Regions from separate parts of the Cellvibrio fibrivorans genome, predicted to be linked through region 1. Evidence: riboswitches for the same ligand, from Rfam matches in the RefSeq annotation. Region 1 holds a riboswitch; the other holds the start of a gene.

Region 1 (4,614 bases):
GTAGCAAGTTGCGCACTTCTTCAGCAGACACGCCTTCTTTCACAGTTACGAGCTGCTCTTTTGGCGTCATGATGCTGGAAACACTGGCATCCAGATTGGTTTCAAAGCGCACGTCTCGGCCAGTCACAATACCGACGAGATCGCCGTTGCTCAGCACCGGCACACCGGAAATGTTGTTTTTGCGGGTCAATGCGATCAAATCGCGGATGGTCGCGCTAGCGTCGATAGTAATTGGGTCCTTCACCACACCGGCTTCAAATTTCTTAACCGCGCGCACTTCAGCAGCTTGTTGCTCAATCGTCATGCTTTTATGAATGATGCCGATGCCGCCTTCTTGCGCGATAGCAATCGCCAGACGCGCTTCGGTCACGGTATCCATGGCCGCAGAGATAAGTGGAATGTTCAATTGAATTTTGCGCGTCAACTGGGTTTTTAGGGACACGTCTTTGGGGGTCACATCGGAATAACCGGGCACCAGCAGAACATCGTCAAACGTGAGGGCTTCTTCAGCAATCCGCAACATACCAACCAACCTCAAAGCAGGGGAAAAATAAACGCGAAATTATAGCCACTTGGGCGCCTCGGGTAAACCAAAAACCACAATATCTAGTGTTTAAGGGCAACACTGAGGCTATACCCTCGAGCCCGCTTCCCCTAGAATGCGCCCATGACTACCGATCTGTTTAGCAAAACCCCCGAGCGTGAAATCTTCAGTGTCAGCCAGCTTAATCGCCAGGCCCGGCAGCTATTGGAGACTCATTTGCCATTATTGTGGGTGGAAGGCGAGCTTTCCAACGTATCCATCCCCTCCTCCGGGCACTGGTATTTCACCCTTAAAGACGACCAGGCCCAAGTGCGCTGCTGCATGTTCCGCAACCGCAATATGCTGGTGCGGTTCAAGCCGCAACAGGGGCAACACGTCTTATTACGGGCAAGGGTCAGCCTTTACGAAGGGCGAGGTGATTACCAAATTATCGCCGAGCACATGGAAGAAGCCGGTAGCGGCGCCCTGCAACGCGCGTTTGATGAACTCAAACACAAACTCTCCCAGGAGGGATTGTTTAATGAGGCGCACAAGAAAGCGCTGCCTAGCCTCCCGAAACATATCGGCGTTATCACCTCCCCCACAGGCGCCGCGATTCACGATGTATTGAGTGTGCTGGAACGCCGCTTTCCCGGCATTCCCGTAACAGTGATTCCTGTTGCGGTACAAGGAAAAGAATCAGCCCCGCAAATCGTTAAAGCCATTGATCTCGCCAACCGCGCCGGTTTATTTGATGTATTACTGCTTACGCGCGGCGGCGGTTCGATGGAAGACCTCTGGTCATTCAACGAGGAGATAGTCGCCCGCGCAATCTTTAACAGCGAGCTGCCCATCGTCAGCGCCGTTGGTCACGAAGTGGATTTCACCATCGCCGATTTTGTCGCCGACCTGCGTGCGCCCACGCCCTCGGCTGCGGCTGAGCTTCTGGTACCCGATGCCGATGACTGGCTTGATAAATTTATCGGTTTTGAAGTTTTACTTGAAGAAGCCATGCTGCGCCGGCTCCAGCAATGGCAGAAACATTTACTCAACCTGCGCCAGCGTTTGCGCCATCCCCGTGAGCGATTGGAACAGCAGTCGCAGCGGTTGGATAACCTCGAATTGCGCTTGAAAAACCACATTAAACACCTGCTGAGCGATTTTAAAAACCATATCCGCCAATTGGAGATCCGCCAACAGCCACATCATCCGCAAGTGCGATTGCAACAACTCAGGGAGCGCGTTGCAGCGCATCACCAACGCTTGCAAACAGCGCAACATCGGTTGATTGAGCGTAAACAACAAGCACTTGGTGAAACGATGCGCATGTTAAATACGTTGAATCCCCTGAGCACACTCGAACGCGGATATGGATTAATTACGGACGCACACACCAAAAAAGTGATTACCAGCAGTAATCAGGTCAAAATAGGCACAGTGATTAATGCGCGCGTTGCACAGGGGGAATTTGTATGCCGGGTGGAATCCATCAGCAAATAACCTGCGTATAGATTGCGAAGTAAATTCGTGGCCAGTATATTGGCCACTTTCTTGTCGGAGCGCCTTGGTAGACATTGTCTGCACGAAGGCTGAGATGGGTTCGGCCCAATCCGTAGAACCTGAACAGGCTAATACCTGCGGAGGGAACAAGGTGCTTATAGCTGCGGCTATTCACTGCCCTCCGCCTCACAATTCCGAGGCAATGTGACCAACCATAAATTCCCACAAACAATTGCTATCGCCGGTGCCGGTTTACTCGGGCGCTTGCTCGCCTGGCAATTGCAGCGCGCCGGAATCAATATCACCCTATTTGAAGCGGGCAGTTTTACGCCGGACGCACCACAAAGCCTTCGCGCCGCCGCCTTTACTGCGGCCGGGATGGTCGCGCCACTGAGCGAAGCTGTTGTGTCTGACGAAGGTGTGTACCGCATGGGCATTTTTGCACTGCAGCAATGGCCCACATGGATTGCACAATTACCGGCGAACGAAACGCCGCTGTTTTTTAATAACGGCAGTCTCGTGGTGGCGCATCAACAGGATACAAGCGAACTCGAACAATTTGAGCGCGAGCTCGGATTTATATTGCCCGGCTGCAAAGGCTATCAACATGTTAACCAACATGAGATTCACCAGCTCGAACCTGATTTGCATTCCAACTTTCATAGCGGAATTTTTTTACGCGAAGAAGGTCATGTGAATAATCGCGAGTTTTTGCGTTTGATTGGCGATGAATTATTGAAACTTGGTACGACGATCCGCGAGTTCACCTCAGTCGAGGCACTTCCAGGAAAGATTGTTACCGATAGCAGCGAAGAACATTTTGATTTGGTAATTGATTGCCGCGGGCTGGGTGCAAAAAAACAGCTGCGTAATTTGCGTGGTGTGCGCGGTGAAACCTTGCATGTGGAAACCAAAGAAATCCATTTGCGGCGCCCGGTACGCTTGATGCACCCGCGCTACCAACTTTATGTGGTACCCAAACCGAATAACCGTTTTATTATTGGCGCGACGCAAATTGAAAGCGAAGACAGAACGCCGGTCACGCTTCAATCATCGCTGGAATTAAGCAGTGCACTCTACACACTTTCTCCGGCATTTGCGGAAGCGCGCATTATTGAAATGGATACGAACTTACGTCCGGCATTTATGGATAACTTGCCAAAAGTGACCATCGTCGATGGATTGATTACCGCCAACGGATTATTTCGCCACGGCTATTTATTAGCGCCAGCGGTAGTTGAAAATGTGCTGGCACACATCTTCAAAAAAACTGATCCGGTTTTTTCTGCACTGCTGAATCACCACTAAAAAGCACGAGCTTATGACTATTGAACTGAGTGTAAACAACGAAAGCATATCGCTGACCAGCAAGACATTACTCAGCGACGCCTTACTACAATGGGGCTACGGCGAAAGCAAAATCGCCGTGGCCATCAATGGCGAATTTGTACCCCGCTCGACTTACACCGAGCGCGAATTATTGAATGGCGATCAAATCGATATCGTCAAACCGGTTGGTGGAGGTTGATATGAATTACAACAAACCCGAAAAAGATTTCACGCTCTACGGCGAAACTTTTTCCAGCCGCTTTTTATTGGGCACTGCACTTTACGCATCGCCACAATTAATGCGCGACTCCATTATCCAATCGCGCTGTGAAATCGTCACTCTCGGCCTGCGCCGCCAAAACCCGGCCAATCGCGACGGTGATGCGATTTGGCAATTTATCCAGGAAAGCGGCTGTCGTTTGCTGCCCAACACTGCCGGTTGTAAATCCGTTAAAGAAGCAGTGACACTAGCGGAAATGTCACGCGAAATTTTTAATACAGACTGGATCAAACTGGAAGTCATCGGCGATGATTACAATTTACAACCCGATCCGTTTGGTTTGGTTGAGGCATCGGAAATATTGATTAAAAAAGGTTTTAAAGTATTGCCTTATTGCACTGATGATTTAATCCTGTGCAAGCGGCTGCTCGATGTCGGCTGTGAAGTACTTATGCCTTGGGGAGCACCTATCGGTACCGGGCAAGGCTTATTAAATCGCTACAATTTGCGCACACTGCGCGAGCGGATTAAAGATGTGCCTATGATTATCGATGCAGGGCTTGGTGCGCCATCTCAAGCAGCTGAAGCAATGGAAATGGGTTTTGATGGAATTTTATTGAATACCGCTGTAGCCAAAGCATTGAATCCACCGATGATGGCAGAAGCCTTTGGCGATGCAATTGATGCGGGGAGAAAAGCCTATAAAGCGGGGCTCATGCAGAAACGCCAAACCGCCAGTCCGAGCACACCGACTATCGGCCAGCCATTTTGGCATCAACAATAAACTATATAAAGAAAATCAAGATAGGCACAAATCAAGACTGCGGCGTATTGGTGGAACTTCCAATATAGCCGCTGATTTTTGTAAAACCATCCTGTAACCGCTGGGTGATTTTTGGATCCTTGCCCTCACCCGACGAAATATACATTTGCATCATTCGACTTAATCGTTGCAAATGGAACGCCATTTCCTGTTGTACAAGCGATGCATCGGCAACTACTTTGCTGATGCTGTCAGCCTCCTCACTCGCCATAGATTCTA
Region 2 (4,614 bases), on a different contig from region 1:
GATCTGCGATAACGTGACTGCGACCCTGGTAACGCTGGGGTTGGTGCATGCGTTTGATGTCGACCAGAAAACCCGTATCAAGCTCGCGGTATTGGTTGTGTTTGCCGTGAACTCCGGCGGCGTTGCGCTGATTACCGGTGATGTCACTACCCTCATGATCTTTCTCTCTGGTCACGTCACCATGCCACAGCTGCTGTTGCTGTGGATTCCGGCGATTGTGGGTGTAATGGTATTGGCGGGTTTGATGTTTCCGGGTGTTTCCGGTCAGGTCACCACCGAGAAAAATGTGCGCACTTTTACAGGTATGGATTGGGCAATCGTAGGCACTTTCTTTAGTACTATTATCTGCACCATGCTGTTTAATTTCTTCTTTCATGTACCCCCGGTGCTCACCTTTTTGGTTGGTCTATCGGTGATGTTTTTTATCGGCCACTTTATGGATATGGATCCGGAAGAAACTCGCATTCTGGAATATGTTCGCCAAATTGAATATGAAACCCTGTTGTTCTTCCTCGGGATTTTATTGTTAGTCGGTATGTTGAAAGAAATTGGCACGCTGGACCTGCTCACCAATTTCTACGCCCAAATTGCGCCTCAATATGCTAACTATTTAATGGGATTGTTCTCTGCCTTGATTGATAACGTCCCTCTGACTGCTGCGTTATTGAAGTCTGAGCCTGTATTGCAAACCCCCGAATGGCTGGCATTGACTTACGGGGTAGGTGTGGGTGGTTCATTGCTGGCAATTGGTTCAGCTGCAGGGATTATTGCCATGAGCAAGGTGAAAGGGCTGACGTTTGGTGCTTTTTTGCGTTATACCCCTCTAGTATTTGTTGCTTATACCTGTGGTTATTTGGTGGCTTTGAGCTTGGCGAAGGCCGTTTTTGGCTAGTTGCACATTGATTTGATCTGATTAAAAACCGGAGGACACCTCCGGTTTTTTGTATCTGCCGTGTGGGTTGGTGAGTTTACAGGCGTAACTAGAGGGAATTTACACGCAATTTATAATGGCCTCGCTCATTTGCTGGCAGCATGCACCCATTTTCAGCTTTACGTTTTTTAACTTTTAACCTTGGAGTCGCCATGTCGTCATTAGATATTGCCAAGCTCGACCTTATGTATGTCGGGATTATTATTTTTACCGGATTGTTAGGCGGTGTTGTTGCCAAAAAAATCAAAGTACCGGATATCGTGTTGTTTCTCTTAATCGGTATTGGCCTTGGCCCAACGATTGGTGGTTTACTGCATGTGCCGGCTGACTCCACCATGAACCAGTTGATCCTCACCATTGGCGCTTGCTACTTGTTGTTTGAAGGTGGTGCGACCCTGCGGTTTGCGGTGTTGAAGCAAATCTGGATCACCTTGACTGTGATCGCCACGCTTGGTGTATTGATTACCGGCGCCATCATTACTTACGCCGGTGTCTGGCTGGGTATCCCCATCGGTGTTGCGTTGGTATTGGGGGCCTTGACTGCGTCAACTGACCCCGCAACGCTCGTACCTATTTTCAAACAAGTACCAATCAAAGATCGCGTATCCCAAACGGTGATGAGTGAATCTGCGCTCAACGATGCTATGGGCGCAATCGCTACTTTCGCAGTTGTCGCTTATGTGATGGGTACTGGTGAAGGTTTTAGCCTGACCCACTCTCTGGGCGAACTGGCCTATGAGGCTGGTATGGGCTTGGTGTTGGGTGCAATTGTTGGTTACAGCGCTGCTTTCCTGATGGCGCATAACACTTTGGGTATTTTCCGTGAAGTGACCCCTTTTGTGATTATCCTCGCGGTAATTACTGTATATCTGTTGGCCGATGCCATTGGCGCGTCCGGCTTTATGGCGGTATTCACCTGCGGTGTAATGATCGGCAACAAAGAGACATTCAATCTGCCGCTGGATCACCACGAGCACGAATATCTTGAAGATTATGTAGGCAACACCGCGCTGTTAATGCGTATGTTTATTTTTATCCTGCTGGGTTCACAAGTCGATTTCCATCTGCTCAAAGAATATTTGGGTGTTGGTTTGATCCTCCTGTTCATCTTTATCTTTATCGCGCGCCCACTGACCGTCTTCATTTGTGCTGGTCCTGATCGTCGGGCCAAGTGGACGTGGAAAGAGTTGGTATTTATGAGCTGGACTCGGGAAACCGGTGTTATTCCTGCGGCCTTGGTGGGTATTTTGGCGGGTATGAAAGTGCCGGGTATCGATGTGGTGGGCGCTATTACCTTCATCTTTATTCTGGGTACTATTTTGATTCAAGCACCAACGACTGCACTGCTCGCAGGTAAGTTGGGCTTATTGAAATCCCAGGAAAAATAACCATTGGTAGGGGCGCTGCTTAACGCGCCTAACAATCTCCGCAAATAATCCAAACCCTTAGGGGCGCCGCTTGCTGCGCCCGGGTTTTTCAAGCACATCAGGGCGCAGCAAACAGCGCCCTACCTTTACTCTCCCCGTTAACTCCAATAGACTGCCGGTTTTCTTGTCGGGGTGCTTTTTGCTGGCTGTATGCTGGTAACGAGGCTGAGATATACCCGCCGACCTGATCCGGTTAGTACCGGCGTAGGGAACGAGAGCCTCCAGTTTTTTGCATGCCTAGTATCTATTCAGCGTGCCTTGGTATTTCTCCCTTTCCCCGCGTCTTTGCTGTTTAGTCAATACATTGCGGAAATACCATGCACTCATTCATACCAACTCCCATAGCTCTTACTATTGCCGGTAGCGACAGCGGTGGCGGTGCAGGTATTCAAGCCGACCTAAAAACCTTTTCTGCTTTGGGTGTGTTTGGTTGCAGTGCTATTGCGTCGCTCACTGCGCAAAACACGCTTGGTGTTCAAGGTGTATTGCCAATTCCGCCGGCGTTTGTACAACAGCAAATCCATTCGGTAATGAGCGATATCAATGTCGGTGCGATTAAAAGCGGCATGTTGGCAACGGCGGAAATTATCGCTGCTGTTGCAGAGTCCCTAAGTGCTTATCCGCAAATTCCTTTTGTGCTTGATCCAGTGATGGTCGCAACCAGTGGCGATAGATTATTGGCAGAAGATGCGATTCAAACGCTGATTGAAAAATTGCTCCCGCTTGCTACTCTGGTAACTCCTAATTTGCATGAAGCAGCAGTGCTGTTGAATTCATCAACCGCGCAAAATCTTGCGGAAATGCAAGTGCAAGGTGAAAAAATTCTCTCTTTGGGTGCGCGCGCCGTATTGATGAAAGGTGGCCACACCGATGGTGAAGATGCAACGGATTTATTAATCACCACAGCGGGTGTTGAAGCTTTTTCTGCACCGCGATTACACACTAAAAATACCCACGGAACCGGTTGTACTCTGGCATCGGCAATTGCCGCTGGTTTGGCGAAACAGCTGTCGCTCAGTGACTCGGTCAAGCAGGCAAAAGACTATTTGCATCAAGCTTTGGTGCATTCCGAAAAGTTGCACATAGGGCAGGGCTCAGGCCCGGTTCATCACTTCTATTCTTTTTACTAAATCACGTTCTATTATCCAAATTTATTTAAATACTTGATTAAGACAAGGCCACTATTATGAATACCAGCGTCGAAAAAATTCTCAGCCAAACCGCCGAAGTCGATAAAGCCTCGGTACAGCCCTTTACTGGCTCACAAAAAATTTATGTGCAGGGTTCGCGTGCGGATATTCAAGTGCCCATGCGCGAAATTACCCTGGCTGATACTCCAACGGATTTCGGTGGCGAAAAAAATCCCCCTGTACGTGTCTACGACACTTCTGGCCCTTACACAGATCCGAACGTAAAAATTGATTTGCGCACAGGTTTGGGCGATGTGCGCACCGCCTGGATTGAAGAGCGCAACGACACTGAAGTATTGGAAGACAGTCACTCTGAATTTACCAATGCCCGCCTGAATGATCCCAAATTGGCGAGTCTGCGTTTCAATCTCACCCGTAAACCGCGCCGCGCAAAACCCGGCATGAACGTATCGCAAATGCATTACGCCAAAAAAGGGATCATTACCCCGGAGATGGAATATATCGCCATCCGCGAAAACATGGCGCTGGCCCAAGCGCGTGAATTGAGTGTAGATCCTCAATATAAAGCCTTGGGGCAGCAGCACAAAGGTATGAGTTTTGGTGCAAGTATTCCTGAAGAAATTACTCCAGAGTTTGTGCGCGATGAAGTAGCGCGCGGCCGTGCGATTATCCCTGCCAATATCAATCACCCGGAATTGGAGCCGATGATTATCGGCCGTAATTTCCTGGTGAAAATTAATGGCAATATCGGTAACTCAGCCTTGGGTTCATCAATTGAAGAAGAAGTAGAGAAACTCACCTGGGGTGCGCGTTGGGGCGCCGATACGGTGATGGATTTGTCTACCGGAAAAAATATCCATGAGACCCGCGAATGGATTATTCGTAACTCGCATGTGCCTATCGGTACCGTCCCTATTTATCAAGCACTGGAAAAAGTAGATGGCGTTGCAGAAAATCTGACGTGGGAAATTTTTCGCGATACATTGATTGAACAAGCGGAGCAAGGTGTGGATTATTTTACGATTCACGCCGGTGTGTTGCTGCGCTACGTGCCGCTCACCGCTAAACGTGTGACGGGCATTGTATCGCGCGGTGGTTCGATCAT

Evidence for each region. Region 1 has a riboswitch for thiamine pyrophosphate ahead of J2X05_RS08300 (FAD-dependent oxidoreductase). Riboswitches for the same ligand answer to the same signal wherever they lie in the genome.
Region 2: it holds a riboswitch for thiamine pyrophosphate, as region 1 does, so the genes downstream of both, thiD (bifunctional hydroxymethylpyrimidine kinase/phosphomethylpyrimidine kinase) here and J2X05_RS08300 (FAD-dependent oxidoreductase) in region 1, are expected to answer to the same signal.

The regions. Positions count from the first base shown of each region.
Region 1 covers NZ_JAVDVX010000002.1:798,299-802,912, forward strand. Annotated here, with positions in the region: gene guaB (IMP dehydrogenase) at 1-523, opposite strand, end outside; gene xseA (exodeoxyribonuclease VII large subunit) at 668-2,023, shown strand; TPP riboswitch at 2,069-2,186, shown strand; gene J2X05_RS08300 (FAD-dependent oxidoreductase) at 2,228-3,331, shown strand; gene thiS (sulfur carrier protein ThiS) at 3,345-3,551, shown strand; gene J2X05_RS08310 (thiazole synthase) at 3,553-4,356, shown strand; gene J2X05_RS08315 (HD-GYP domain-containing protein) at 4,388-4,614, opposite strand, start outside.
Region 2 covers NZ_JAVDVX010000014.1:7,388-12,001, forward strand. Annotated here, with positions in the region: gene nhaD (sodium:proton antiporter NhaD) at 1-892, shown strand, start outside; gene J2X05_RS20850 (cation:proton antiporter) at 1,084-2,319, shown strand; TPP riboswitch at 2,477-2,586, shown strand; gene thiD (bifunctional hydroxymethylpyrimidine kinase/phosphomethylpyrimidine kinase) at 2,676-3,488, shown strand; gene thiC (phosphomethylpyrimidine synthase ThiC) at 3,545-4,614, shown strand, end outside.